One region of the Micromonospora siamensis genome, then DNA from elsewhere that is predicted to be linked to it. Evidence: riboswitches for the same ligand, from Rfam matches in the RefSeq annotation. Region 1 holds a riboswitch; the other holds the start of a gene.
The links. A riboswitch is a leader RNA that binds a small molecule or an ion and turns the genes downstream of it on or off. The one in region 1 is predicted to bind thiamine pyrophosphate.
Positions count from the first base shown of each region.

Region 2: another riboswitch for thiamine pyrophosphate. It lies ahead of thiE (thiamine phosphate synthase); the one in region 1 lies ahead of GA0074704_RS24665 (ECF transporter S component).

Region 1 is NZ_LT607751.1:5,420,799-5,435,441, reverse strand. Features, by position in the region: gene GA0074704_RS24730 (cytidine deaminase) at 1-308, shown strand, start outside; gene era (GTPase Era) at 305-1,210, shown strand; gene GA0074704_RS24720 (acyltransferase family protein) at 1,650-2,777, shown strand; gene GA0074704_RS24715 (DUF4097 family beta strand repeat-containing protein) at 2,764-3,540, opposite strand; gene recO (DNA repair protein RecO) at 3,641-4,507, shown strand; gene GA0074704_RS24705 (isoprenyl transferase) at 4,516-5,328, shown strand; gene GA0074704_RS24700 (hypothetical protein) at 5,388-5,573, shown strand; gene GA0074704_RS24695 (thioredoxin reductase) at 5,675-5,896, shown strand; gene GA0074704_RS24690 (HIT family protein) at 5,941-6,444, shown strand; gene gndA (NADP-dependent phosphogluconate dehydrogenase) at 6,451-7,893, opposite strand; gene GA0074704_RS24680 (MTH1187 family thiamine-binding protein) at 8,031-8,327, opposite strand; gene GA0074704_RS24675 (energy-coupling factor transporter transmembrane component T family protein) at 9,139-9,939, opposite strand; gene GA0074704_RS24670 (ABC transporter ATP-binding protein) at 10,046-11,464, opposite strand; gene GA0074704_RS24665 (ECF transporter S component) at 11,493-12,083, opposite strand; TPP riboswitch at 12,157-12,262, opposite strand; gene GA0074704_RS24660 (alpha/beta fold hydrolase) at 12,339-13,163, shown strand; gene GA0074704_RS24655 (aminoglycoside N(3)-acetyltransferase) at 13,160-13,972, shown strand; gene GA0074704_RS24650 (sugar isomerase domain-containing protein) at 13,969-14,643, shown strand, end outside.
Region 2 is NZ_LT607751.1:6,080,927-6,095,569, reverse strand. Features, by position in the region: gene rpsK (30S ribosomal protein S11) at 1-199, shown strand, start outside; gene rpsD (30S ribosomal protein S4) at 213-839, shown strand; gene GA0074704_RS27865 (DNA-directed RNA polymerase subunit alpha) at 938-1,960, shown strand; gene rplQ (50S ribosomal protein L17) at 1,995-2,570, shown strand; gene truA (tRNA pseudouridine(38-40) synthase TruA) at 2,645-3,478, shown strand; gene GA0074704_RS27850 (hypothetical protein) at 3,542-4,717, opposite strand; gene GA0074704_RS27845 (class I SAM-dependent methyltransferase) at 4,843-5,454, shown strand; gene GA0074704_RS27840 (ABC-F family ATP-binding cassette domain-containing protein) at 5,492-7,168, shown strand; gene GA0074704_RS27835 (nucleotidyltransferase domain-containing protein) at 7,165-7,962, shown strand; gene GA0074704_RS27830 (aldo/keto reductase) at 8,047-8,991, shown strand; gene GA0074704_RS27825 (endonuclease domain-containing protein) at 9,381-10,295, opposite strand; TPP riboswitch at 10,418-10,526, shown strand; gene thiE (thiamine phosphate synthase) at 10,521-11,147, shown strand; gene thiO (glycine oxidase ThiO) at 11,141-12,334, shown strand; gene thiS (sulfur carrier protein ThiS) at 12,325-12,525, shown strand; gene GA0074704_RS27805 (thiazole synthase) at 12,531-13,301, shown strand; gene GA0074704_RS27800 (thiamine phosphate synthase) at 13,298-14,104, shown strand; gene thiD (bifunctional hydroxymethylpyrimidine kinase/phosphomethylpyrimidine kinase) at 14,101-14,643, shown strand, end outside.

The DNA.
Region 1 (14,643 bases):
TGGTCGTCCTGGCCCGGGGTGCGCGCGGCCGGGTGGCCGCCGTGGAGGGCGCGGCCGTCCGTGACCAGGACGGCCGGACGTACGCGGCGGCCAGCGTCTCGCTGCCGTCGCTGACGCTGACCGCGTTGCAGCTCGCCGTCGCCTCGGCGGTCGCCGCCGGGGCGAGCCGGCTGGAGGCGGCCGTGGTGGTCACCGAGGCTTCGACACTGGACGGTGCGGGACACGCGGCGGTCCGCGACCTGGCCGCCGACGCGCCGATCCACGTGGCGGCGCCGGACGGCACGGTCCTCGGCACGGTGGTCGAGTGACCGGGGCAGCCCAGCCGCAGGAACGCCCGTACCGGGCGGGTTTCGCCTGTTTCGTCGGGCGGCCGAACGCCGGCAAGTCGACGCTGACCAACGCCATCGTCGGGCAGAAGATCGCCATCACCTCGAACAAGCCGCAGACCACCCGGCACGTGATCCGGGCGGTGCTGCACCGTCCCGAGTCGCAGCTGGTGCTGGTCGACACCCCCGGGCTGCACCGCCCCCGCACGCTGCTGGGCGAGCGGCTGAACGACCTGGTCCGCTCCACCTGGAGCGAGGTCGACGTGATCGGGCTCTGCATCCCGGCGGACGAGCCGATCGGCCGTGGCGACCGGTTCATCACCGGCGAGCTGGCCGAGTTGAAGGCGACCGTCATCGCGGTGGTGACCAAGACCGACCTCGTGGACAAGAAGCGGCTGGCCGAGCAGTTGTTGGCGGTCAGCGAGCTGGGCGAGTTCGCCGACGTGGTGCCGGTCAGCGCGGTCTCCGGGCACCAGGTGGAGACGCTGGTCGACGTGATGACCGGCTACCTGCCGCCGTCGCCGCAGCTCTATCCCGACGACATGCTCACCGACGATCCGGAGCAGGTGCTGGTCGCCGAGCTGATCCGGGAGGCCGCCCTGGAGGGGGTCCGCGACGAGCTGCCGCACTCCATCGCGGTGGTGGTCGAGGAGATGATCCCCGAAGGCCAGGTCATCAAGATCTACGCCGACGTGTACGTCGAGCGGCCCAGCCAGAAGGCGATCGTGCTCGGTCACAAGGCGAGCCGGCTCAAGCACGTGGGCACGACCGCCCGCAAGCAGATCGAGGAGCTGCTGGGCAGCCGGGTCTACCTGGACCTGCACGTCCGGGTGGCCAAGGACTGGCAGCGCGACCCGAAGCAGCTGCGCAAGCTCGGCTTCTGACCGGCGCGGACAAGATCGGCGCGAGTTGCGGCAGGTCGGTGCTTTCCCGCCGCGTTCAAGGCCGTCCTGCCGCATCTGGTGCGGCGTCCGACGGGCGGGGGCAGGGGGCCAGAAGTGCCTGTCGGTGCCTACGGACTTGAGAGCGTGGACGACTCAGGCCGGCGGACCCGGCCCCCGCTCCGCTGAGTCGTTGGTGCTCTCAAGTTCGTAGGCGCCGCAACGAGTCCCCCGGGGCGGTCGGCGAGAACGGCGATGGGTGCCGGCTGCTGCATTGGTCCGGTTCGTTCTGGTTGCCCGCCCTGGTGTTCCGACCGACGATCCGGGCTGGTCTGGCATATGGGATGTTTCACTTTGCGTCGGCTCGGTTGGCCGTTTGTCGTCGCCGCGCCGCAGGGTAGGGAACGCTTCACCCCCTGCCCCCGGAGACAGATCCAGGCCGATGCGAAACCGATACTTGGACCTGCTGCGCTTCCTGGCGATCCTCCGCGTGGTCGTCTACCACGTGACCGGCTACGCCGTGCTGACCCTGGTCTTCCCGGCCATGTCGGTCATGTTCGCGCTGGCCGGGTCGCTGATGGCGGCGTCGCTGGACCGGTCCGGCGTACGCGCGGTGGGACGCCGGCTGCGTCGCCTGCTGCCCTCGCTGTGGGTGGTGGCGGCGGTCTTCGTGCCGGCGATGCTGCTCACCGGCCTGCCGTTCACCAGTCGGGTGCTGCTGTGGCTCTTCCCGGTGGCCGACCCGCCGGCCAACCACTGGGGGGCGCTCGCGCTGAGCGTCATCTGGTACCTACGCGACTACCTCTGGTTCGTGCTCGCCTCGCCGGTCGCGCTGTGGCTGTTCCGCCGGGCGCCCGTGCCCACCCTCGCCACCCCGTACGCGCTGCTCGCCGCGATCGAGTTCGGCCTGCTGCCGGGCGCCCCGCTGGTGCTGCGCGAGTTCGGGCTCTACTTCGGCGCCTGGATGCTCGGCTTCGCCCACCACGACGGACTGCTCCGCCGGCTGGCCAACCGGGTGCTGGTGCCGGTGGCCCTGGTGGTGGGCGCCGTGGGCTGGGCGTGGATCCTCACCCATCCGGGTGCCCGCGGCTACGACCTCAACGACATCCACCTGGGCAACGCGCTCTGGTCCACCGCGTTCATCCTGGTCATGTTGGGTCGGGCGCCGGCCGGCGCCGCGTGGGTCGACCGCAGCGCGCTGTTCAGCCGGGCGGTCACCGTGGTCAACCGGCGGGCGCTGACCATCTACCTCTGGCACATGCCCTTCGTGATCGCCCTCACTCCGCTGGTCGACGTGGTCGGGATGTCCCGCACCGACCCGGTGGGCCTGGCGATCCGGGTGCTGCTGGTCTTCGCCCTGGTCGGGGTGGTTACCCTGCTGGTCGGCTGGGTGGAGGACGTCGCGGCCCGGCGCCGTCCGGAGCTGATCCCCGGCGGACGCCGTACCCCAGCCGCCGCGCCGACCAGCCCCGCGCCGGCCGGGCCGGCCGTGCCGGTGCTCGTCGGGGGTCGCCCGCCCGGCCAGCGCCAGGCCGAGGCCAGCGTCGTCGGATACCTCAGCGGGCGGTGAGCGTCACGTTGCCGCTGTCGGCGCTGACGTCCAGCAGCACGGTTGCCTTGGGGTCGTCGGCGAGCCCGATGTCCTTGTTGCCGGAGTCCGCCCGGGCGCGGACCCGGTAGGCGCCCGGAGGCACCAGCACCGACACGTCGCCACTGGCGGCGTGGGCGCGGACCGCGGTCGGGGCGCTCACGTCGAGGGTGATGTTGCCCGAGTCGGCATCGGCGTCGACCGGACCGGCGAGCCGGGTGCCGGTGACGTCGCCGGAGTTGGCCCTCAGCCGGACCGGCCCGGTCAGGTCGGACACCTCGACGTTGCCCGAGTTGGCCTCGATCCGGACCGGTCCGGTGGCCCCCGCCACCCGCACGTCACCGGAGCGGACGGTGAACTGCACCTCCCCGGTGCCGGCCAGCTCGACGTTGCCGGAGGCGGTCTCGCCGCGTACCGGGACGCCCTTGGGGAGCGTGACGTCGTAGGAGATCGAGCAGCGCGGCCCGCAGTCGGTGTCCAGCACCAGTTCGCCGCCGTCGACCCGCCAGGTCTGCCCCGGCTGGTCACCCTGGTAGCGCAGGGTGCGCTTCACCCGTACCTGCCCGGCCGGGCCGGTGCCGTGCAGCACCACGTCGCCCGCGCCGCGCAGCACGGTGACCCGATCGATCCGGGCCTGCTCGGTGGTGTCGAAGTCGAGCCGGCGGGAGGCGATGGTGTCGCACCCGGCAAGGACGATCAGCAGGGCGGCGGCACCGGCTGCGCGGCGGACGCGGGGAGAGGACATGGCAGCACGCTACGACCGCCCGACCGAGGGCACATCGGGGTTCCGCCGCCGGCACACCCCGAACAGACCCTGAATTCCTACCCTGAGGGAGAATGACCGGATGGCCGGATACCGCCGTCAGCTCTACCGCGACGACGCGGTGGTGCTGCGCGTGCAGAAACTCGGCGAGTCCGACCGGATCATCACCCTGCTCACCCGCCGGCACGGCCGGCTGCGCGCGGTGGCCCGTGGGGTACGCCGCACCACCAGCAAGTTCGGGGCCCGGCTGGAGCCGTTCGGGCACGTGGACGTGCAGCTCGCCGGCGACCCGAAGGGCAACACCGGCAGCGCCCTGCACAGCGTCAGCCAGGTCGAGGGGATCGACCTCTACGGCAAGCGGTTCCTCGGGGACTACCCCCGCTACACGGCGGCCAGCGCGATCGCCGAGACCGCCGAGCGGCTCACCCCGGTCGAGCGGGAGCCGTCGCTGCGGCTGTTCCAGCTCACCCTCGGCGCGTTGAAGTCGCTCGCCCGGGGGGAGCACGCCACCACGCTGGTGCTCGACGCGTACCTGCTGCGCGGGATGACCCTGGCCGGGTGGGCGCCGGCGCTCACCGCGTGCGCGGTGTGTGGCACCCCCGGCCGACACCGGGCGTTCTCCGTGCCGGCCGGCGGCGCGGTCTGCCCGGACTGCCGGCCACCCGGCGCGGCCCACCCCGCGCCGGCCACCATCGACCTGATGTCCGCGCTGACCAGCGGCGACTGGGTGCTCGCCGACGCCACCGAGACCGGCGTACGCCGGGAGTGCAGCGGCCTGGTCGCGGCGCACCTGCAGTGGCACCTGGAACGCGCGCTACGCTCGCTGCCGCTGGTCGACCGGGGGGCCACCCCGATGGCCGGCCCGGTCCGCCAGGCCGGCCCCGGCGGGCTGCCGGGCCGGGTCGGCGAGGCCGGGGCAGTGGACGTGAGCAGGGAGATGACCGAGTGATCCGATCGATGAGGGCCGGCCGGCGTGAGCCGGTGCCGCCGACACCGCACCCGTCGGGCGCCCGGCCGCCGGCGCTGCCCGCCGAGGCGAAGCCGAAGCACGTGGCGGTGGTGATGGACGGCAACGGCCGCTGGGCCAAGGACCGCGGGCTGCCCCGTACCAAGGGCCACGAGGCGGGCGAGCACTCCCTCTTCGACACCATCGAGGGCGCGATCGAGCTGGGCATCCCCTACCTCTCGGCGTACGCCTTCTCCACCGAGAACTGGCGGCGCTCCCCGGAGGAGGTCCGCTTCCTGATGGGCTTCAACCGGGACGTCATCCGGCGTCGCCGGGACCAGCTCGTCGAGCTGGGCGTACGCGTGGTCTGGTCGGGGCGGGCCGGTCGACTGTGGAAGAGCGTCATCTCCGAGCTGCAGACCGCGGAGGAGATGTCCCGCGGCAACTCCACGCTGACCCTGCAGTTCTGCGTGAACTACGGCGGTCAGGCGGAGATCGCCGACGCCGCCGCGGCCATCGCCCGGGACGTGGCCGCCGGAAGGCTGCACCCGGACAAGGTCACCGAGAAGACCATCGCCAAGTACCTCTACCACCCGGAGATCCCGGAGGTGGACCTGTTCCTGCGCCCCTCCGGCGAGGAACGGATCTCCAACTTCCTGCTCTGGCAGACCGCGTACGCCGAACTGGTCTTCCTGGACACGCTCTGGCCGGACTTCGACCGCCGCCACCTCTGGTACGCCTGCGAGCTGTACGCGCAGCGCGACCGGCGCTTCGGCGGCGCCCTGCCGAACCCGGTGGCCCCGCAGGGCCCGGGTCACGCTTAGCCCGAGCCGGGGCTGGGTATCACCTTCATCGCAGCAGACAAACGCGGAGGTGAACCCACATGATTCAGAAGCGCATCGCCCAGTGGGCGTTCATGGCGGTCGCCGTGCCGCTGGCGGCGGCCGGCGCACGTCGGCTCAGCCACTCGCTGGAGGCCAAGCGTGGCCCGTCCGGCGTGAGCCGACTGCTCAACAAGGGCGCGGACATGCTCCGTCCCCAGAAGGCCAAGCGTCGCCGGTTCTTCTGAGCCGGTAGGTACGGCGCCGCACGTCCCCCGGACGTGCGGCGCCGTCGCGTTTCACCACCCCTCGGGTACGCCGACAGTAGGGTCGGCCGCGGGGGTGCGCGATGGTGGAGCTGCGAGACAAGATGATCACGGCGTTGGCCGCCGCCGACCTGGCCGGCCCGGCCCGGGAGCAGGTCGCCGCGGTCTGCGCGGAGGTCGCCGAGCGGCACTGCCAGGAGTTCGGACACGCCCCTGCCGTACGCTCCGGCGAGATCGGCGAACTGGCCGACGGGGAGCCGGCGCTCGGCTGGGCACCCACCGAACCCGGCCAGCGAGCCTGGTGACCGCAGGGGCGGCGCGGCCGCACCCGCTCTGACACCCTGGACCGGTGACCGGACGCCGGGTGCCCTGGGACGAGGACGCGTACCTGCGTCGGGTGCGGGCCGCCTGCTTCGTCTGCGAGGCGCTGGCCGGGAATCCCGACTACCGGCACCACGAGCTGCACCGCGACGACGACGCCGTGGTCTTCCTCAGCCGGTGGCCGTGGCTGCGCGGGCACACCCTGGTCGCCCCGGTGCGGCACCGGGAACGGGTCGTCGGCGACTTCACCACCGAGGAATACCTGCGTCTGCAGCGGGTCCTGCACGCCACCGGCGCGGCGCTGGAGAACACCCTGACGGTCGAGCGGCTCTACGTGCTCAGCCTCGGCAGTCAGCAGGGCAACTGCCACGTCCACTGGCACGTGGCGCCGCTGCCGCCCGGCGTGCCCTACGCCGAGCAGCAACTCGCCGCCCTCGACGGTGACCGGGGCTGGCTCGACGTGCCGGCGGACGAGCAGGCCGAGCTTGCCGGGCGGCTGCGGGACGCGCTCGCCCGGCTGCTCGACACGTGACCGGGGTCAGGCCTGCACCTCGGAGCGGTCGCCGGCCCAGAGGGTGTGGAAGGTGCCTTCCCGGTCCACCCGGTGGTAGGTGTGCGCGCCGAAGTCGTCCCGCAGGCCCTGGATCAGGGCGGCCGGCAGCCGCTCGGCGCGCAGCGCGTCGAAGTAGGCCAGTGACGACGAGAATGCCGGCGTCGGCACTCCGGCCCGGGCCGCGTCGGCGACCACCCGCCGCCAACCCGGCACGCCGTCGGAGACCCGCTCGGCGAACCACGGCGCCACCAGCAGCGTGGTCAGTTCCGGCTCGGCGTCGTACGCCTCCCGGATCCGGTCGAGGAAGCGGGCCCGGATGATGCAGCCGCCCCGCCAGATGGTGGCGGTGCCGCCGAGGCCGATGTCCCAGTCGTACTCCCGGCTGCCGGCCCGGATGTGGTCGAAGCCCTGCGCGTACGCGACGATCTTGCTGGCCAGCAGCGCGCGCCGGACGTCCTCGACGAAGGTGTCCCGGTCGTCGACCTGCCACTTCTCGCCCGCGTCGCCGAAGGCGCGGCGGGCCTCGGCGCGTTGGTCGGCGTGTCCGGACAGCGACCGGGCGAAGGTCGCCTCGGCGATGCCGGTGATCGGGATGCCGAGGTCCAGCGCGCTCTGCACCGTCCACCGGCCGGTGCCCTTCTGCTCGGCCTGGTCGAGCACCACGTCGACGAACGGGCGGCCGGTCGCCGCGTCGGTGTGCGCCAGCACGTCGGCGGTGATCTCGATGAGGAAGGACTCCAGCTCGCCGCCGTTCCACTCCCGGAAGATCTCCGCGATCTCCGCCGGGCTCGCCGACAGGCCGGCCCGCAGCAGGTCGTACGCCTCGGCGATGAGCTGCATGTCGGCGTACTCGATGCCGTTGTGGACCATCTTGACGAAGTGGCCGGCGCCGTCGGGGCCGATGTGCCGGCAGCACGGGGTGCCGTCCACCTGCGCGGCGATCTTCTCGAACATCGGGCCGAGCTTCTGGTAGGACTCGGCCGAACCGCCGGGCATGATGCTCGGACCGAGCAGCGCGCCCTCCTCGCCGCCGGAGACGCCGGTGCCGACGAAGTGCAGCCCGTGCCCGCGCAGCGCCTCCTCCCGGCGGCGGGTGTCGGCGAAGTGCGCGTTGCCGGCGTCGACGATGATGTCCCCCTCCTCGAGCAGCGGGACCAGCTCGTCGATCACCGCGTCGGTGGGGGCGCCCGCCTTCACCATCACGATCACCGCGCGTGGACGCTCCAGCGAGGCGACGAAGTCCGCCATGGACTCCGCCGGCACGAAGGTGCCCTCGTCGCCGTGCTCGGCCACCAGGCTGCGGGTGCGCTCGGGCGACCGGTTGTGCAGCGCCACCCGGAAGCCGTTGCGGGCGAGGTTGCGGGCCAGGTTGCGCCCCATCACCGCCAGCCCGGTGACCCCGATCTGCGCCGTCGCCTGCTGTGCCATGCGTACCGCCACCCTTCGTCTTCGATCCCGCGTCCTGCTTCGATGCCCGTCCTGCGACCGTATCGCGGCCGACGACGCACCGGGTCCGGTCGTCGACGGTGGGTACGCGAGCGGGCACGCAGTGCCGCGCCTGCCGGTCAGCCCTGGGCCAGGCGGGCCTCGACGTGGGCGACCTTGGCGGTCATCGCGTCGGTGACGCCGGGGCGGACGTCGGCCTTGAGCACCAGGCTGACCCGGGGCGCCTGCGTGGCGACCGTGTCGACGGCCCGCTTGACCACCGCCATCACCTCGTCCCACTCGCCCTCGACGGTGGTGAACATGGCGTCGGTCCGGTTGGGCAGCCCGGACTCGCGGACCACCCGGACCGCGTCGGCGACGAGGTCGCCGACGGACTCACCCACGCCGAGCGGGGTGATGGAGAACGCGATCAGCATGCCTGTGATCGTGTCAGGGATCCGGGCCGGCGTCCGTACCCGTTGCACCGGTCGCGGCGTGACCGGCCGAATTCTTGTGCCAGCCAATTCGGATGCGGTCCCGACCGGCCCTCGGCTAGCGTGCCGGTATGCGCATCTGACGCCCACCTTCCGAGCCGGCCCGCCGCCATCGCCGCGGTCCGTGCCCCGGGCGTCCGCATCCCCACCCTTCTCCGGTGGCGTTCGCGTGGTCGGTCGCCCGGTTCGTCCCTGCCCGTCGACCGCCCGCCGTGGTGGCGCGGTCGCCCCGTCGAAGGAGGAACCGTATGCCAGCCAAGCGCAGTTCCCGCTCGTCCCGTCCGTCCCGCCCGCTGCGGGAGTCCGGTGCGCAGAAGGGGCGCGAGCCGGATCCGGGCACGCTCACCGGTGCGACGGATCTCGCCGGCCCGCCCGCGTCGCCGGTGACCGGTACCGCCCTTCTGCCGGCGCTGTCCGTCGGGCTGTCTGGAACGGAAGGGCCTGGCCTGCCGCAGGCCGAGATCCGGCCGGTGGCTGATGGGCGTACGGCTGATCGGCGGTCTACACCGCCGCCGTCCCGTTCGGGCGCGCCGGTCCGTAAGGGCGCCACGACGGCCGCCGTCCCGAGCCGCCGGTACGCCTTCCGGCGCAGCTGATCGCCCGGGCACAGCTGACCGTTCACCAGCCATGATCGACTCCGCCTGCGGCATCCTGGCCTTCCCGGTCCATGGAAGGCGCGCCTCGCGGCAGCCGGAGTCGATCATGGTCTGGATGGCGCCGGTTGCGGCACGTGGAGTCGGCCCTGGCTCGGCGGTCAGCCGATCAGCGGGCGGAACGTCCCCAGCAGCACGCTCACCGTCAGCGCCGCCCCGGCAAGCACCGCCGCCCCGGCGATCAGCGCCCAGTCCGCGGCCCCGAACCGCTGCCGGCGGGCCACGCTCCGGGGGACACCGGCGTCGAAGCCGCGGGCGTCCATCGCGACGGCCAGCCGGGTGCCCCGGCGGATCGCCCCGACCAGCAGCGCGAACGCGGTCGAGACGAAGAGCCGCAGCTTGGCCACGGGGTTGCGACCGGCGTCCACGCCCCGGGCCCGACGGGCCATGCTGATCATCTGCCACTCCTGCCCGAGCAGCGGCACCAGCCGGAACGCGGCCAGCGCGCCGATCGCGAACCGGGCCGGCGCCTTCGCGTTCTGGACCAGCGCGTCGGCCAGGTCGGTGGCGTCGGTGGTGGCGAAGACGATGATGCCGGGCAGCGCCACGGCCAGCAGCCGCAGCACCAGCCCGAGCGCGGTGACCAGCACCCCGGAGGTGACCAGGACCGGGCCGGCGTCGAGCAGTACCCGGCCGGAGCGGTCGGCGGCGAAGAGCACCAGGGTGACCAGGACGCCGACGGCGCTGGCCAGCAGCGGCCAGGCCCGCCGGGCCAGCAGCCGGTAGCGGACGCCGAACAGCGGCAGCACGGCCAGCTCGACGGCGATGGCCAGCGCCGGGGCCACCGGATCCAGGGTGGCGAGCAGGACGAACGAGAAGACCAGCGCGGCGGCCACCTTCGCCACCGGGTTGCGCCTGGCCAGCGGCGCACCGGGCGCGGCGATCGGCTCGATGTCGATCACGGGCGACGCTCCGAGGTGGCCGGCCGGCCGGCGACCGGGCCGACGGCCCCTGCGCCGTCATGGCGGACGGCCGCGACGTCGCCGCGACGGCGGGCGGCGGCGGTGGTCACGGGCGGCGCTCCAGGGTGACGGTGCGGTCGGCGAGGGCGGCGACGAAGTCCGCGTCGTGGGTGACCGCGACGATGCCGTGTCCCGCGTCGCGCAGCCCGGCGAGGAGGTCCACCAACTCCCGCCAGGTCCGCCGGTCCTGGCCGAAGGTGGGTTCGTCGCAGATCAGCAGGCGGGGCGCGGTGGCCAGGGCGGTCGCCACGCTCAGCCGCCGCGCCTCGCCACCGGAGAGGGTGTACGGGTTGGCGCCGGCCAGCGCGGCCAGGCCGAGTCGCTCCAGCAGGGCGTCCACGGTGGCCAGTACGGCCGGTTCGGGCGTTCCGGTGCGGCGGGGGCCGAGGGCCAGTTCGTCGCGGACGGTACCGGTGACGAACTGGTGCTCGGGGTCCTGGAAGACCGAGCCGATCCGGCGGGCCAGGGCGGGCGCCCGCCAGCGGTGCGGGGGCGTGCGGGCGTCCCGGCCGGCCAGTTCGGCGCTGGCGGTCACCCCTCCGGTGCCGGGGCGGAGCAGGCCGCCCAGCAGCAGGGCGAGGGTGGACTTGCCGGCGCCGTTCGGGCCGAGGACGGCGAGCGCCTCGCCGGCGCGTACCCGGAGGTCGGTCGGGGCCAGCCGGGGTGGCAGGCCGAGCCGGTCGGCGGTGAGCAGCAGGTCACCGGCCGGGCCGGCGGCGCGGCGCGGCGGTACGGGGTGGCCCGGCACCCAGACGCCCTCGGCGGCGAGCGCGTCGCCGTGGGCGGCGAAGACCGCCTCGGGTGTGCCGTCGGCCCGCACCCCGCCGCCTGCCTCGACGACGACCACCCGGTCGACCAGCGGCAACGCCTCGGCGACCCGGTGTTCGACCAGGATCACGGTGGTGTCGGCGTCGAGGGCGTCGGCGACGGCCCGGCGGACCTGGGTGGCGCCGGCGAGGTCGAGGTTGGCGGTGGGTTCGTCGAGCAGCAGCAGTTCCGGCCGCAGGGCGAGCGCCCCGGCCAGCGCGAGCCGCTGCTGCTCGCCGCCGGAGAGCGCGGCGGTGGGCCGGTCCCGCCGGTACGGGAAGCCGACCCGGTGCAGTGCCTCGTCCACCCGGGGCCAGATCTCCTCGGCCGGCACGCCCCGGTTCTCCAGCCCGAACGCGACGTCGTCGCCGCAGCGGGCCATCACCAGCTGGCTCTCCGGGTCCTGGAAGACGATGCCGACCCGTTCCCGGGCCTTGCGGGGGTCGAGCCCGTCGATCTCGACGGTGCCCTCCTGCTCGCCGGAGTCCTCGGGCAGCAGCCCGGCCAGCGCGGCGAGCAGGGTGCTCTTGCCGGCGCCGGACGGTCCGAGCAGCAGCACCCGCTCGCCGCGCTCGATGCGCAGGTCCAGGTCGCGTACGGCCCAGCGTTTCCGCCCGGCGTGCCGCCACCCGAACCCGCGCAACTGCACCGAACCCACCCTGCACCCCCTCTGCGGATCCGGGCGGTCAGACGGTGGCGCGGTCGCGGGCGACGGGGAAGCGGTCCAGGGCGCCGGTGTTGGCCAGCGCGCGGGTGAGGTAGTAGCCGCCGACGCCCGCGATCAGGGCCGAGCTGACCACGGTCAGCGCCGCGTACGGCAGACGGTAGTCGACCAGGGCGTACTCGGAGTTCCAGACGAAGAAGTCGAACAGGGCGGCGCTGAGGCCGGTCAGCGCGCCGGCCAGCACCGCCACCGGCAGCCGGTACGACCGGTACCGGAACGCGGCGAAGGCCAGCTCGGCGCCGAGCCCCTGGACCAGTCCCTGGACGATGACGACGCCACCCCACTGGCTGCCCAGCAGGGCGGAGACGACCGCCGCGACCGTCTCGCAGAACAGGGCCGCGCCCGGCTTGCGGATGACCAGGCCACCCAGCACGGCGGGGACCAGCCAGACGCCGTACATGATCGCCTGGGTGGCGGGGGCGGCGGCGAAGGCCGGGTCGGCGGCCTTCCAGACCAGCCCCCACGCCCAGAAGACGACGCCGAAGGCGACGGCGATCACGGCGGCGACCACGATGTCGATGGTGCGCCAGCGGTTGCTGTCGGTGTGGTTCATGGTGTGCTCCCAGTCCAGTGAACGAACCAGGAGAAGACGCACGCCGCGTCCGGTGTCGCCGGACGGCGGCGCGGCTGGAGGTCGACCGAACTCCCTGCGCTGGCATTACCCAGATCAGGTTCGAGGGTCTGCGGGCGGTGCCCGCACTCTCAGCGCTGTGCGCTCCCCTGTCGGATGTGAAGTTGTCTCGGTGCAGACGCTAGCACCGCACCTGGCCGGCGGCCCAGTGGGCCGACGGTGGGTAGGCTGCCGATCATGCGGGTCGACGCGCGAGGTCTGACGTTCGAGGTACGCACCGGCGGTCCCGAGGACGGCCTGCCCGTCCTGCTGCTGCACGGCTTCCCCCAGCACAGCGGCGAGTGGGACGAGGTCCTGCCGACGCTGCACGCCGCCGGGCTGCGCACGTACGCCCTGGACCAGCGCGGCTACTCGCCGGGGGCGCGGCCGGCGGAGGTCGGGGCGTACTCGATCCCGGAGCTGGTGGCCGACGCGGCCGGCGTGCTCGACGCGCTCGGGGTGACCGCCGCGCACGTGGTGGGACACGACTGGGGCGCCATCGTCGCCTGGGGCCTGGCCGCCGCGCACCCCGACCGGGTCCGCACGCTGACCGCGGTCTCCGTGCCGCACCCGGCGGCGATGGGCCACGCCCTGGCCACCGACCCGCAGCAGAAGGCCCGCTCGTCCTACATCGCGCTGTTCCGCAAGCCGGGCAAGGCGGAGAAGGTGCTGCTGGCGTTCAACGCGACCGCGCTGCGCAAGCTGCTCTCCGGGGTGGGCGACCGGGCCCGGGTGGCCCGCTACGCGGACCCGATGCGGGCGCCGGGCGCATTGACCGCCGCCCTGAACTGGTACCGGGCCATGACCGGCTCCGACATGAAGGCCGTCGGCCCGGTGGCCGTCCCCACCACCTACGTCTGGAGCGACAAGGACATCGCCATCGGCCGCACGGCGGCCGAGGCGTGCGTCGGGCACGTCGAGGGCGACTACCGCTTCGTGGCCCTGTCCGGCGTCACCCACTGGATCCCCGACGAGGCGCCGGGGCCGCTGGCCGAGGCGATCCTCGCCCGGGTCCGCGGGTGACCGCGACGCCCGCGCCGGCCGGGCCGCACACCCGCGCGTCGCTCGCCGCGCAGTTCCAGGACCTGGGAGTACGCCCCGGCGGGGTGCTCCTGGTGCACGCCGCGTTGCGCCCTCTGGGTTTCCTCTGCGGTGGCCCGGAGGCGGTGGTGGCGGCCCTGCGCGACGTGCTCGGACCGGACGGGACGATCGTGGTGCCCACCCACACCCCGGAGAACAGCGACCCGGCCGGCTGGACCAACCCGCCGGTGCCGGCGCACTGGTGGCCGGTGATCCGGGCGCAGTGGCCCGGCTTCGACCCGGCGCGGACGCCGAGCCGGTTCATGGGGGCCGTCGCCGAGCAGGTGCGGACCTGGCCGGGGGCCCGGCGCAGCGCCCACCCGCACGTCTCGTTCGCCGCGCTCGGCCCGGCGGCCGACCGGATCGTGGCCGACCACGCGCTGACCGACATGCTGGGGGAGACCTCCCCGCTGGCCCGCCTCTACGACCTCGACGCCGACGTGCTGCTGCTCGGCGTCGACCACGGTTCCAACACCTCGCTGCACCTGGCGGAATACCGGCTGCCCGGCCTGCCCCGGCAGCGTTGCGGCGCGGCCGTGTCGACCGGTGACGGTGGCCGGGAGTGGGTCTGGTGGGACGACGTCGACGTCGACGAGAGCGATTTCGCCCGGCTGGGCGACGACCTGGAGGCCACCGGCGCGGTCCGCCTGGGCCCGGTCGGCGACGGGACGGGCCGGCTGGTCCGGCAGCGGGCGGCGGTCGACTTCGCGGTGGACTGGTTGGGGCGGGAACGACGGACGGAGACGGCATGACGGTGGGCGCGGAGGCATACCTCGCGGTGGTGCGCGAGACGATCGACCGGGTGGCGACCGGCCAGCGGGCCGCGGTGGGGGAGGCCGCCGACCTGATCGCCGAGGCCCTGTCGGCCGACGGGGTGGTCCACGCGTTCGGCACCGGGCACTCCGAGGCGCTGGCCATGGAGATCGCCGGCCGGGCCGGTGGGCTGGTCCCGACCAACCGGATCGCGCTGCGCGACCTGGTGCTGTACGGCGGGCAACCGGCCGGCATCCTCGGCCCGAAGCTGGAACGCGACCCCGAGGTGGCGCACCGCCTCTACGACCTGGCCCCGGTCCGCCCGCCGGACATCTTCGTGCTGGCCTCCAACTCCGGGGTCAACGGGGCGATGGTGGAGTTCGCGTCGCTGGTGAAGGAGCGCGGGCACCGGCTGGTCGCGATCACCTCGGTGGCGCATTCGGCCCGGATGACCTCCCGCCACCCGTCCGGGCGCAAGCTGGCCGACCTCGCCGACGTGGTGCTGGACAACGGCTCCCCGTACGGGGACGCGACGCTGCCGCTGCCCGGTGGCGGCGCGGTCGGCGCGGTCTCCTCGATCACCGCCGCCCTGCTGGCGCAGCAGATCGTCGCCGAGGTGGTGGCCCGGCTGCTCGCCACGGGGCAGACCCCGCCGGTCTACCTGTCGGCG
Region 2 (14,643 bases), 660 kb from region 1:
GCTGGCCGCCGAGGCCGCCGCGCGTCGGGCCATGGAGCACGGCATGCGCAAGGTCGACGTGTTCGTCAAGGGCCCCGGCTCCGGCCGGGAGACCGCCATCCGTTCGCTGCAGGCCGCCGGCCTCGAGGTCGGGCAGATCTCCGACGTCACGCCGCAGCCGCACAACGGATGCCGTCCGCCCAAGCGTCGTCGGGTCTGAGAGGTAGAGAGAGATGGCTCGTTACACCGGTGCTGACTGCCGCCGTTGCCGGCGGGAGAAGATGAAGCTGTTCCTCAAGGGCAGCAAGTGCGATGGTCCGAAGTGCCCGTTCGAGTCCCGGCCGTTCCCGCCCGGGCAGCACGGCCGCGGCCGCACCAAGGAGACGGAGTACCTGCTCCAGCTCCGTGAGAAGCAGAAGGCCCGTCGTGTCTACGGCGTGCTGGAGAAGCAGTTCCGCGGCTACTACGAAGAGGCCGTCGGCAAGAAGGCCAAGACCGGTGAGGTTCTGCTCCAGATCCTCGAGTCGCGGCTGGACAACGTGGTCTACCGGGCCGGCTACGCCCAGTCCCGGGACATGGCCCGCCAGCTGGTCAAGCACGGCCACTTCACCGTGAACGGCAAGAAGGTCGACATCCCGTCGTTCCGGGTGAAGGAGCACGACATCATCGAGGTCCGGGGCAAGAGCAAGGAGCTCACCCCGTTCATCGTCGCGCAGGCCCAGGCCGGCTCGAAGACCGTCCCGGCGTGGCTCGAGGCGATCCCCAGCCAGATGAAGGTTCTCGTGCACTCGCTCCCGGCCCGCCAGGTGATCGACACCCAGGTCCAGGAGCAGCTGATCGTCGAGCTCTACTCCAAGTAAGGGCTCGTTGCGGTGGCCCGCCCTCACCGGGGCGGGCCACCGGAACAGTTTGTGTGGTGGGCGTCAAATAGCGGGCGCCCCGGAAGAGAAGAGAAGAAATGCTCATCAGCCAGCGACCGTCTCTCTCCGAAGAGTCGATCAACGAGACCCGCTCCCGGTTCACCATCGAGCCGCTGGAGCCGGGCTTCGGCTACACCCTCGGCAACTCGCTGCGGCGCACGCTGCTGTCGTCCATCCCGGGCGCGGCGGTCACCTCGATCAAGATCGACGGTGTGCTGCACGAGTTCACCACGATCCCCGGGGTCAAGGAGGACGTGGTCGAGCTCGTCATGAACATCAAGGAGCTGTGCGTCAGCTCCGAGCACGACGAGCCGGTCAGCATGTACCTGCGCAAGCAGGGCCCGGGCGACGTGACCGCCGGTGACATCCAGCCTCCGGCCGGTGTCTCGGTGCACAACCCGGACCTGAAGCTCGCCACCCTCAACGGCAAGGGCCGGCTCGACATGGAGCTGACCGTCGAGCGGGGTCGTGGCTACGTCACGGCGGCGCAGAACAAGCAGGCGGGTGCCGAGATCGGCCGGATCCCGGTCGACTCGATCTACTCGCCGGTGCTGAAGGTGACCTACCGGGTCGAGGCGACTCGTGTCGAGCAGCGTACCGACTTCGACCGGCTGATCATCGACGTCGAGACCAAGCCGTCGATGGGCCCGCGTACCGCGCTGGCCTCCGCCGGTTCGACGCTGGTGGAGCTCTTCGGGCTGGCCCGGGAGCTGGACGAGACCGCCGAGGGCATCGACATCGGGCCGTCCCCGCAGGACGCCCAGCTCGCGGCGGACCTGGCCCTGCCGATCGAGGAGCTGGACCTCACCGTCCGCTCCTACAACTGCCTCAAGCGCGAGGGCATCAACTCCGTTGGTGAGCTCATCGGGCGTACCGAGGCCGACCTCCTCGACATCCGGAACTTCGGGCAGAAGTCGATCGACGAGGTCAAGATGAAGCTCGCCGGGATGGGTCTGGGTCTGAAGGACTCGGCTCCGAACTTCGACCCGGCGCACGTCGTGGACGCCTTCGGTGAGGCCGACTACGACACCGACGACTACCGCGAGACCGAGCAGCTCTAACCCCGGCTGCCGCCACATCTGAGGAGCACCAACAATGCCCACGCCCACCAAGGGCCCCCGCCTCGGCGGCAGCCCCGCGCACGAGCGGCTCATGCTGGCCAACCTGGCCACTGCGCTGTTCCAGCACGGCAAGATCCAGACCACCGAGACGAAGGCCCGGCGGCTGCGTCCGCTGGCCGAGCAGCTCATCACCAAGGCCAAGCGCGGCGACCTCGCGTCCCGCCGGCGGGTGGCGGGCGTCGTCAAGGACAAGGACGTGGTCTACGCCCTGTTCGACCAGATCGCGCCCCGGTACGCCAACCGCAACGGTGGCTACACCCGGATCGTGAAGACCGGCCCGCGCAAGGGTGACGCCGCTCCGATGGCGGTCATCGAGCTGGTGGAGGAGCTTCAGGTCGCCGAGCCCAAGGCGAACAAGAAGACCGCCGCCCGCAAGGCCGCGCAGCAGGACAAGGTCGAGGCCCTGGCCCCGGCCGAGGAGACCCCGAAGTCGACCCCGGCCGACGCCGAGACCGACCAGGACTCCGAGGCTCCGGTCTCCGCCTCCGGTGACACCGCCGCCGCCCGCGAGGACAGCGACGAGGCCACCGAGAACGAGAACAAGGCCTGAGCGCAGGCAGCAGCATCGTCGGGCCCGGCATCCCCCACGGGGTGCCGGGCCCGACGCATGACAGGGGGTACGAGGTGGACGAGCGGATCCGGCTGCGGCTGGACGTCTCCTACGACGGCACGGACTTCTCCGGCTGGGCGGTCCAGCCGAACCGGCGCACCGTGGCCGGGGCGCTCGTCGAGGCGCTGGACCTGGTGCTCGGCGCCGGTACGGCGACCGGGCTGACCGTCGCCGGCCGGACCGACGCGGGGGTGCACGCCACCGGCCAGGTCTGCCACCTCGACCTGCCCGCCGACGTCTGGCGGGAGCACGACGGGCTGCTGCTGCGCCGGCTGGGCCGGCTGCTCCCCGGCGACGTGCGGGTACGCGCGATGACCGAGGTCCCGGGCGACTTCGACGCCCGCTTCTCGGCGACCTTCCGCCGCTACGAGTACCGGGTGACCGACGCGCCGTGGGGCGCCGAGCCGCTGCGCCGCCGGGACACCCTGGCCTGGCCGAAGCCGCTGGACCTGGGCGCGTTGAACGCCGCGGCGGCCGGCCTGGTGGGGGAGCACGACTTCGCCGCGTACTGCCGGCGCAAGGAGAACGCCACCACGGTGCGCGAGGTGACCCGGCTGGACTGGCGCCGGGACCCGGACGGCATCCTGGTCGCCACCGTGCAGGCCGACGCGTTCTGCCAGAACATGGTGCGCAGCCTGGTCGGGGCGATGCTGGTGGCCGGGGACGGTCGCCGGCCGGTCCAGTGGCCGGGTAGCCTGCTCAGCCGCCGCGAGCGGTCCAGTGAGGTGACGGTCGCGCCGGCGCACGGGCTGGCCCTGGTCGAGGTGGGCTATCCCACCGACCCGGCCGGGTACGCGGACCGCGCCGAGGTCACCCGCCGGCTCCGGGTGCCGGTCACCGAGGGCTGATTCGCCGGCACGGGACGCCCCGGCAGGGCGGGCGCCGCGTGGGCTTCCGTCGGCGGTACCGGGTCAGTTGCCGCCGTCGGTGCCGTCGGAGGAGCCGCCGTTCGACGAGCCGCCGTCGGGCTCCGTGCCGCGCTGGGTGTCCGTCGTCGCCGAGGGCTCGTCGGTCGGCTGGCTCGCCGTTCCGCCGGCCGCCCGGCGCTCCAGCACGCCCTGGTTGAGGTACAGCTCGATCATGTCGTACAGGATCTCCCGGGCGGTCGGGTCGCCGGTCTTGACCGCCTCGCCGTCGGCCCTGGTGACCAGGCAGTAGGCGATGTAGTGGCCGCGTACCTGCCAGCCGACCCGGGCGGCGGCCCGGGCGACCGCCTCGGTGCCCTCGCCGGCCACCAGGCCGCGGAACCGGCCCTGCCGGTCGTCGAGCATGGGCCGGATCCGGTCCCGGGTCCGCTCGGCGCTGACCCGGTCGGTCAGGTTGAACAGCCCGGCGGTGAGCAGGTGGTCGCCGTCCGGGGAGCGAAGCGTCGCGCGGACCACCTGGTTGCAGCCGAGCCGGACCAGCAGGTCGGCGACCTCACCGGTGGCGGCCACCGCACAGCCGGTGCTGGCCTGCGCCTTCAGCACGCGGTACGCCGGGCGGCCGTCTGCGACGACGAGGGCCTTGCCGGGGAAGACCTCCTTGACGGTCAGTGGCGTCTGGTCGGTGTCCCGGGAGTCGAGGTCCTGGCGGTTGTCGGGGCTGGTGGTGGGCGATGGCAGCGCGGCCGGTTGGTTCGTCCGGGTGGGCTCCGGGTCGGTGGTGCGGCCGGCGAGCAGCGCCGCGGCGCCGAGACCGCAGAGCGCGAGCAGCACCAGCACCGCGGCGCCCCCGACCAGCGCCTGCCACAGCCGACCGCCGCCGCGGGTGTCGGCCGCCCGGCGGGACCGGGGCAGGTCCAGTGGCTCGGTGGTGGCGTAGCCGTGGACGCGGGGCGGATCCACCGGCTCGGCGACGTACGCGTGGACGTGGTGCGGCGGTGGGGGCGAGGAGACCGGGGCCGGCAGCGCGGCCCGGCCGGTCGGCGGCTGCGCCGACGCGGACTGCGGGAGGGCGAGCCGGTCGGCCCGGGGCAACGAGGGCGTCGGGAAGCGGGACGGCGAGGGGCCGGCGGCCGGGGGGCGACCCGCCACGGGCCCGGCCGGTTCGCCGTCGGGCAGTGGGTACTCGTAGGCGTCCTCGTCGGACTCGTGCCGATACACCATGGAGGACAGCGTAGGGTCCATTGTCCCTTTAGAGGGTAATATCCGGAAATTGCCGTGCGAGTCCTTCCGGAGCGTACGCCCGTACCGTCCGGGAAGCGTCGCACCGGCGGTGCGACAATGCGGACGTGACCGGGGACCACTACTTCAGCACCGCACCCTCGACCGCCGGTAAACCCCGCGAGGTCGAGTTCTCCGTCGCCGGGCGCGACTACACGCTGCACTCCGCCGGCGGTGTCTTCTCCGCCGACCGGTTGGACGCCGGCACCGCGGTGCTGCTGCGCAAGGCGGAGCTGCCCGACCCGGACACCACCGGCGCCCTGCTCGACCTCGGCTGCGGCTTCGGACCGATCAGCTGCGTGCTGGCCAGCACCGCCCCCGCCGCGACCGTCTGGGCGGTCGACGTCAACGAACGGGCCCGGGCACTGACCGCCGCGAACGCCGAACGGGTCGGCGCCGCCGGACGGATCCGGGCCGTTGCCCCCGACGACGTACCGGCGAACGTCACGTTCGCCCAACTCTGGTCCAACCCGCCGATCCGGATCGGCAAGGCGGAACTGCACGAACTGCTGCGCCGCTGGCTGCCCCGGCTCGCGCCGGACGGCGTCGGCTGGCTGGTCGTCGCCAAGCACCTCGGCGGGGACTCGTTGCAGCGCTGGCTCGTCGACGAGCAGGGCTGGCAGGTCGAGCGGACGGCCAGCCAGAAGGGCTACCGGGTGCTGCGCGTCACCCGTAATTGAATGTCCCTCCCACCGGCGGTTGGGGCACGATGCCGGCGTGGGATACGTGGACGTGGCAGGGGTCGGGCACATCCTGCCCGACGGCCGGGAACTGCTCAGCGACGTGTCGTTCCGGGTCGGTGAAGGCGCCAAGGTCGCCCTGGTCGGCCCGAACGGCGCCGGAAAGACGACCCTGCTGCGGATGGTCGCTGGCGACCTGCCGGTGACCACCGGCGCCATCGCCCGCTCTGGCGGCCTCGGCGTGATGCGGCAGTTCATCGGCATGATCGGCGACGAGTCAACCCTCGCCGACCTGGCCCTGTCGCTGGCCCCACCGGTGCTGCGCGACGCCGGCCGCCGGCTGGCCGACACCGAGACGGCCATGCGGGCGGCCGAGACCCGCGGCAAGTACAGCACCGCCGCAGGCAAGGCCCAACTGGCGTACGCGGACGCGCTCGCCGCCTGGGGCGAGGCCGGCGGGTACGACGCCGAGGTGCTCTTCGACACCGTCACCACCATCGTGCTCGACCTGCCCTGGGACGCCGTCCGGGACCGGCCGGTGCGGACCCTCTCCGGCGGCCAGCAGAAGCGGTTCGCGCTGGAACTGCTGCTCCGCGGCCCCGACGAGGTGCTCCTCCTCGACGAGCCGGACAACTTCCTCGACGTGCCCGGCAAGCGCTGGCTGGAGGCGCGGCTGCGCGAGTCCGCCAAGTCGGTGCTCTACGTCTCGCACGACCGGGAACTGCTGGCGCGTACCGCCGACCGGGTGGTCGCCGTCGAGGGCGGCAGCGCCTGGGTGCACCCGGCCGGCTTCGCCAGTTGGCACTCCGCACGGGTGGCCCGGCACGCCCGCCTCGACGAGCTGCGCAAACGGTGGGACGAGGAACACCAGAAGCTGCGCGAGCTGATGCTGATGTACAAGCAGAAGGCCGCGTACAACGACGGGATGGCGTCGCGCTACCAGGCGGCGCAGACCCGGCTGCGCAAGTTCGAGGAGGCCGGGCCGCCGCCCGTACCCCCAAAGGACCAGGACATCCGGATGCGGCTGACCGGCGGGCGGACCGGAAAGCGCGCGGTGATCGCCGAGCAGCTGGAGCTCGACGGCCTCACCTACCCCTTCGACCTGGAGCTCTGGTACGGCGACCGGCTCGCCGTGCTCGGCGCCAACGGCACCGGCAAGTCGCACTTCCTGCGGCTGCTGGCCCGCGGCGGCACCGACCCCGACCCGGCCCACACCCCGGTCGGCGCCACCGCGCTGGCCCCGGTCGCCCACGACGGGGTGGTACGCCTCGGCGCCCGGGTCCGCCCCGGCCACTTCTCGCAGACCCACGACCGGCCGGAGCTGATGGAGAAGTCGCTGGTCGACATCCTCTGGCGCGGTGACGAGCACCGGACCGGGATGGACCGGCACGCGGCGATGGCGGCGCTCGGCCGGTACGAACTGGCCGGCCAGGGCGACCAGCGGTTCGGCAGCCTCTCCGGCGGCCAGCAGGCCCGCTTCCTGGTGCTGCTGCTGGAGCTGTCCGGGGCGACCCTGCTGCTGCTCGACGAGCCCACCGACAATCTGGACCTGGCCTCCGCCGAGGCCCTGGAGGCCGGGCTCGCCGCGTTCGCCGGCACGGTGGTCGCGGTCACCCACGACCGCTGGTTCACCCGGACCTTCGACCGGTTCGTGCTGTTCCGCGGCGACGGGGACGTGGTGGAGACCCCCGAACCGGTCTGGGACGTGGCGTGATCTCCGCCGAGCTGGCTGCGCGGATCTGCGCGGTGGACGGCGTGGTGGCGGTCGCGCTCGGCGGCAGCCGGGCCCGCGGCGACCACCGCCCCGACTCGGACTGGGACCTCGGCCTCTACTACCGAGGGCCGCTCGACGTGGCCGGCCTGCGCGCCGTCGCGGCCACCGTCGCCGACGACGCGGTGGAGCTCACCGAGCCCGGTGGCTGGGGCCCGTGGGTCGACGGCGGCGGATGGCTGCGGGTCGGCGGAGTCGCCGTCGACTGGATCTACCGCGACCTCGACCGGGTACGCCGGACCTGGGCCGACTGCCGCGCCGGCCGCTACGAGGTGGGCGTGCAGCCGGGCCACCCGCTCGGCTTCTACTCCCACGCGTACGCCGGGGAAGTGGCGCTGTGCCGGGTGCTCGCCGACCCCACCGGCGAGCTGACCGCGCTGCGCGCCGAGACGGCGACGTACCCGCCGGCGCTGGCCGAGGCGCTGCGGGGCGGCGGCTGGGAGGCCGGGTTCCTGGTCGACAACGCCGCCAAGGCGGCCTCCGCCGGGGACAGCGGGTACGTGGCGGGTTGCCTGTTCCGGGCGGTCGGCGTGCTGGTCCAGGCGCTGCACGGGCAGGCCGGACGCTGGCTGGTCAACGAGAAGGGCATGATCGCCTCCGCCGGCTGGTTGCCCGGCACGCCACCGGACTTCGCCTCCCGCGCGCAGGCGCTGCTCGGCGCGGTGGGGCGTACCCCGGAGGAGCAGGCGGCGACCGTGGACGCCGCGCGGCGGCTGGTCGCCGACGTGCTGGCCTGAGCCGCCTCCGTTCCGGTGCCCGGCCCCGTCGGCGTGCCCGGGCTGGCTGGTCGGGGCCGGCATAGGGTGGGACGCGTGACTGAGATGACCTACCGCCGGCTGGGCGACTCCGGGCTCGTGGTGTCCGTGGTCGGCATCGGCTGCAACAACTTCGGCCGCAAGCTCGACCTCGACGGCACCCGGGCGGTGGTCGACGCCGCCGTTGACGCCGGCATCACCCTCTTCGACACCGCCGACATCTACGGCGAGCCGCAGGGCGGCTCCGAGGAGCTGCTCGGCCAGGCGCTCAAGGGCCGCCGGGACGACGTCGTGCTCGCCACCAAGTTCGGCATGGACATGCACGGCCTCAACGGGCCCGACTTCAACGCCCGCGGCTCCCGCCGCTACATCACCCGCGCGGTGGAGGCGTCGCTGCGCCGGCTCGGCACCGACCACATCGACCTGTACCAGATGCACGAGCCGGACCCGGGCACCCCGATCGACGAGACCCTCGCCGCGCTGGACGACCTGGTCCACGCCGGCAAGGTCCGCTACCTGGGCAACTCCAACTTCGCCGGCTGGCAGATCGCCGACGCCGACTGGGTCGCCTCCTCCACCGGGCGGTCCCGCTTCGTCAGCGCGCAGAACCACTACTCGCTGCTGGAGCGCTCCGTCGAGGCCGAGGTGATCCCCGCCTGCGAGCGCTTCGGGCTCGGCATGCTGCCGTTCTTCCCACTCGCCAACGGGCTGCTCACCGGCAAGTACCAGCGGAACTCCGCGCCGCCCGCCGGCAGTCGGCTCGCCGGTGGCGGCCGGTACGCCCAGCGCCTCGCCGCCGCCGACTGGGACACCATCGAGGCCATCGAGGCGTACGCGGCCGAGCGGGGGCTCACCATGCTCCAGGTGGCCATCGGCGGGCTCGCCGCCCGGCCCGCGGTGACCTCGGTCATCGCCGGCGCCACCACCCCCGAGCAGGTGCGCGCCAACGCCGAGGCCGGCACCTGGCAGCCCACCGACGACGACCTGGCCGCCCTCGACGCCATCCTCTGACCGCACCCCCCGACGCCCGTCGGCCGCCACCCCGCGCGCCGCCGCCCCGGCGCGCCGTGCCGTGCCGCCGTGCCGTCGTGCCGCGCCGTGCCGTCGCGCCGTCGCGCCGTCGCTCGCGGGCCTGCCGCGCCGTTGCTCGTCGGCGCCACGGGGGAGTGGAACGCCATGGAGGTCTCCGGCTGGTTTTGACCTCCATGGCGTTCCACCGACGCCGGTGGTGGGCGTGCGCGGTGTGGGCGAGTGGCGCGGCGGTGGCCGGGCCGGCGAGGGTGCGGGCGGTCGCGCGCTCGGTGCGGCCGGCGGAGCGTCGGTGGAACACCGTGGGTGGGTCCCGCGTGCTGGCACAGCCATCACGTTCCACCGAGGCGCAGGTCTGCTGCCGGCGCAGGTCAACGGGAGGAGGGGACGGGGCGGCGTTCGCGGAGGGCCTGGGCGACCAGGGCGATCGTGGCGTCCGGGGTGCGGAGCACGTCGTCGGCGGTGAAGCGGAGAACGAGCCAGCCGGCCGCGCGCAGCGCGTTGAGACGGCTCACGTCCTGGCGGAAGTGTGCCCGTTCCCGGTGGTGGTCGCCGTCGTACTCGACCGCCACCCGTAGTGCCGGCCAGGCGAGGTCGACCCGGCCGACGAAGCGCCCCCGCTGGTCGAGGACGTCGTGCTGGGCCACGAGCGGGCCCAGACCGGCCTCGATCAGGAGCAACCGGAGACGGGTCTCCATCGGGGACTCGCTCAGCGGCTCGGCCAGCGCCAGCACCTCCCTGAGCAGGGCCGCGCCCGGCCAGCCGGCATGCGTGTCCGCGAACGAGCGGAGGGCGGGCAGCCTGACCACCCGGCGGTGCAACAGCGCTTCCACGGCGACCAGCGCCTCGACGCGGGGAGCCTGCCGCCCCAGGTCGAAGGCCGTACGCACGGGCGTGGTGACTGGCAGCCCGGCGAACCGGGTGCGGTCGACCTCGGGCAGCACCGAGCGGACGATGTGCAGCCGTGGGTGCGGACGCATCCGGGCCGACCGGGGCAGCAGCACCGTGACGGGGGCATCCCGGCCCAGCAGGTCGGCACCCCAGAGGTATGCCGCGCTGCGTCCACCGACGGCGGCATCGAACGGCAGCCGCAAGGCCACCGCCTCGCACCACATCCGGTGGTCGTCGGGGCGGTAGCCGTCGCGGTGCACGTACACGTCGGGCAGGAGCCGTTGCCATGCCGGGCCCCGCAGCATCGCCCAGCTCAACTGCCCGGCGGCGACGGCGGCGCCGCCGCGGAACGGAAGGTACGCCAGGCGGCGCGGAACCCGGGCGGACGAGGGCATCCGGACAGCATGTCGTGACGACCCGACCACCGTCAGTCCCGATGCTCCACTCGGGACGGTGGATGGGAAAAAGGTCACCCCGGTCTTCCATCGGCGACGGGAGACGTCGTACGGTAGGCCCGCAAGTGACCCACGGGAGCCCGGTGCACCGGGCTGAGAGGGGGGCTGAAGCCCCCGACCGTCGAACCTGATCCGGGTAATGCCGGCGCAGGGAGGAGCGTTGCCGTGCCGTCCCTGGGACGACTGCATCTGATCACCGACACCCGGCCCGGCCGGAACCCGCTCGCGGTGCTCCGCGCCGCCCTGCCGGTCGCCCGCTCCGAGCTGGTCGTCCAGGTCCGGGTCGAGGACTCCGCCACCGACCGGCAGGCGTACGACCTGGCTCGTCGGGCGGTGGCGCTCTGCGCCGCGTACGGGGCGACCTGCCTGGTCAACGACCGGCTGCACGTGGCCCTGGCGGTCGCCGCGGCGGGCGGCCACGTCGGCGCGGACGACCTGCCGGTCGGGGCGGCCCGGCGGGTGCTCGGCTCGGCCGCCGTGCTCGGCGCCACCGCCCGGGAACCGGCCACCGCGGCCGCGGCGGTCGCCGCCGGTGCCAGCTACCTGGGCGTCGGCCCCTGCCATCCGACCAGCACGAAGACCGGGCTGCCCGACCCGATCGGGCCGGCCGGGCTGCGGGCGGTCGCCGAGGCGGTGGCCGTACCGGTGATCGCCATCGGTGGGGTGACCGCGGCGGCGGTGCCGGTGCTGCGGGCCGCCGGCGCGTACGGGGTGGCGGTGGTCGGGGCGGTCTCCGACGCCGCCGATCCGGCCCGGGCCACGGCGGAGCTGCTCGGGGCGTTGACGTGTTGACCACCCGTGGTGCCGACGACAGACCCGACGTGGCGGTGGTGGGGGCGGGGCCGGTGGGGGCGGCGATCGCCTGGCGGTGCGCGCAGCGCGGCCTGCGGGTGGTGGTGCACGATCCGGCGCCGGGCTCGGGGGCGTCGCGGGTGGCGGCGGGGATGCTCGCGCCGGTCGCCGAGGCGTACTTCGGTGAGCACGAGCTGACCGGCCTGCTGACCGCGTCGGCCGCCCGCTGGCCCGACTTCGCCGCCGAGCTGACCGAGGCGGCCGGGATGCCGTTCGGCCACCGGACCGAGGGCACCCTGGTGGTCGGCCTGACCGCCGACGACCTGGCCGAGGCGCGGCGGCTCTGGTCGTACCAGCAGCAGCTGGGCCTGCCGATCACGGCGCTGCGCCCGTCGCAGCTGCGCGACCGCGAGCCGGCGCTGGCCCCCCGGGTGCGCGGCGGCGCGGTCGCCCCCGGCGACCACCAGGTCGACCCGCGCCGGCTGGTCACGGCGCTGCGCGCGGCGGCCGAGCGGGCCGGCGTGCGGTGGTCGCCGGCCGTGGTCGGCGCGCTCGCCGAGGTGGACGCCCGGGTCGTCGTGGTCGCCGCCGGGTGCGGCGCGGCGACGCTGACCGGGCTGCCGGTCCGGCCGGTCAAGGGCCAGGTGCTCCGGCTCCGCGCGCCCGGCCGCGCCGCGCCGGGCTTCCGGCACGTGATCCGCGGGTACGCCGACGGCGAGCCCGTCTACCTGGTGCCCCGCACCGACGGGGAGGTGGTGGTCGGGGCGACCGTCGAGGAACGCGCCGACACCGAGGTGACCGCCGGTGCGGTGCTGCGCCTGCTCCGCGCCGCCGTCGCCCTGGTCCCCGAGCTGGCCGAGTACGACCTGGTCGAGGCGGCGGCCGGGCTGCGCCCCGGCACTCCGGACAACGCGCCGATCCTCGGGCCGCTGCCCGGCCAACCCGGGGTGCTCGCCGCCACCGGCCACCACCGGCACGGCATCGTGCTCACCCCGCTCACCGCCGACCTGATCACCGAGCTGGTCGTCACCGGCGTGGCGGACCCGCTGCTGGCGCCCTTCGCAGCCGACCGCTTCACCGCCGGCCCGGCCGCGCGGCCGGGAGCCAGCCGGGTGGCCGATCCGGCGCGGCCGGGAGACGGCCCCGACGGCACCGGCCCGAGAACGCAGGAGGAGACGTGGAACTGACGGTCAACGGGGCCGGACGCAGCCTGCCCGACGCGTCGACGCTCGCGGACCTGGTCCGCGTGGTCACCGACCAGCGGCGCGGGCTGGCGGTCGCGGTCAACGGCGAGGTGGTGCCCCGGGGCGGCTGGCCGGCGAGGGTGCTGTGCGAGGGCGACCGCGTCGAGGTGCTCAGCGCCGCCCAGGGCGGGTGAACCGGATGTCCCTGGAGATCGGCGGCGTGACCCTCGGGTCGCGGCTCATCCTCGGCACCGGCGGCGCCGCCAACCTGCACGTGCTGGAACAGGCGATCCGCGCCTCCGGCACCGAGCTGGTCACCCTCGCCCTGCGCCGGGTCGACACCGGCCCGGTGGCCGGCGGTGGGCTGCTCGACCTGCTCGACCGGTGCGGGGTGCGGCTGCTGCCGAACACGGCCGGCTGCCACACCGCCGTCGAGGCGGTGAAGACCGCGCACCTGGCCCGGGAGGCGTTCGACACCGACTGGGTGAAGCTGGAGGTGATCGGCGACGAGCGCACCCTGCTGCCCGACGGGGTGGAGCTGCTGCGGGCGGCGGAGGAGCTGGTCGCGGACGGGTTCACCGTGCTGCCGTACACGTCCGACGACCCGGTCCTGGCCCGGCGGCTGGCCGACGTGGGCTGCGTCGCCGTGATGCCGGCCGGCGCCCCGATCGGCTCCGGTCTGGGCGTGGGCAACCCGCACCACATCCGGCTGATCCGGCAGGTCGTCGACGTGCCGGTGATCCTGGACGCGGGAATCGGCACCGCCTCCGACGCGGCGCTCGCCATGGAGCTGGGCTGCGACGCGGTGCTGCTGGCCAGCGCGGTCACCCGGGCCGCCGACCCGGTGGCGATGGCCACCGCGATGCGGTACGCCGTCGAGGCCGGCCGGCTCGCGTACGGGGCGGGCCGGATCGCCCGGCGCTTCCACGCCCTCGCCTCCACCCCCGACGAGGGGCGGCCCGAGCTGTGACCCGGCCTGCGCCGCCGACCGCCGGCGTCGTGGTGCTCACCGACCGGTGGCAGGCGCGTCGGCCGCTGGTCGAGGTGATCGCCGCAGCGGTGGCCGGGGGAGTGCGCTCGGTGGTGCTGCGGGAGAAGGACCTGCCCCGCGCCGAACGGGCCGCCCTCGCCGCCGACCTCCGGGCCGTCCTCACCGGGGCCGGCGGCACGCTGATCGTCGCCGGGCCGGACCCGCTCGGCGGTGACGCCGTCCACCTGCCCGCCGCCGGGCCCTATCCGCCTCCCCAACACACCCTGGTCGGCCGCTCCTGCCACGACGCGGCGGAACTCGACCGGCTCACCAGCGAGGACTACGTGACGCTCTCGCCGGTCCACCCGACCCGCACCAAACCGGGGTACGGCCCGCCGCTGGGCGTCGACGGGTTGCGCCGGCTGGTGGCGATCAGCCCGGTCCCGGTCCTCGCGCTGGGCGGCATCGAAACCCCCGACCAGGTCCGCGACTGCGTCACGGCCGGCGCGGCCGGTGTCGCCGTCCTCGGCGCGATCATGCGCGCCCCCGACCCCACCCACACCGCCGCCACCCTGACCCAAGCCTTCACCAGCGCCCGCGCCCTCCCCACGGACCGCGCGGTCACCACGCTGGGCAGAGCTTCCCCCGAGGCGGCCACCCCCCTGCCGTCAACCCCGCACCCGTCGACGGAGCCCCCCACGACGGGGCTGCGGCCGACCGTGCCCACGCAGGGATCAAGCCTGACCGCCCGGAGTGGGCACGGTCGGCCGCAGCCCCAAAGCGCAACCAAGGAAGAAAAGTGACGCCGCAGACAGTCCTCACCATCGCCGGATCCGACTCCGGAGCGGGCGCCGGCATCCAGGCCGACCTGAAGACGTTCGCCGCGCTCGGCGCGTACGGCACCAGCGTCCTGACCGCCGTCACCGCGCAGAACACCCGGGGCGTCGACGCCGTCCTTCCGCTGCCGCCGCAGACCGTCACCGACCAGCTCGACAGCGTCCTCGGCGACTTCGCCGTACGCGCGGTGAAGACCGGCATGCTCGGCACCCCGGCGGTCGCCGACGCGGTGGCCGCGGCGGCCCGGGACGGCCGGCTGCCCCGGCTGGTCGTCGATCCGGTGCTGGTGGCCACCAGCGGACACCGGCTCGGCGTGGTGGACGCGGTCGAGCGGCTGCTGCCGTACGCGGAGGTGGCGACGCCGAACTGCGCGGAGGCCGCGGCCCTCACCGGAAGCCCGGTGACCACGGTCGAGGAGATGGTCGCGGCGGCCGAGGCCCTCGCCGCGGGCGGCCCGGCGCACGTGGTGGTGACCGGCGGCGACGTGGACGCGGCCGGCGAGTCG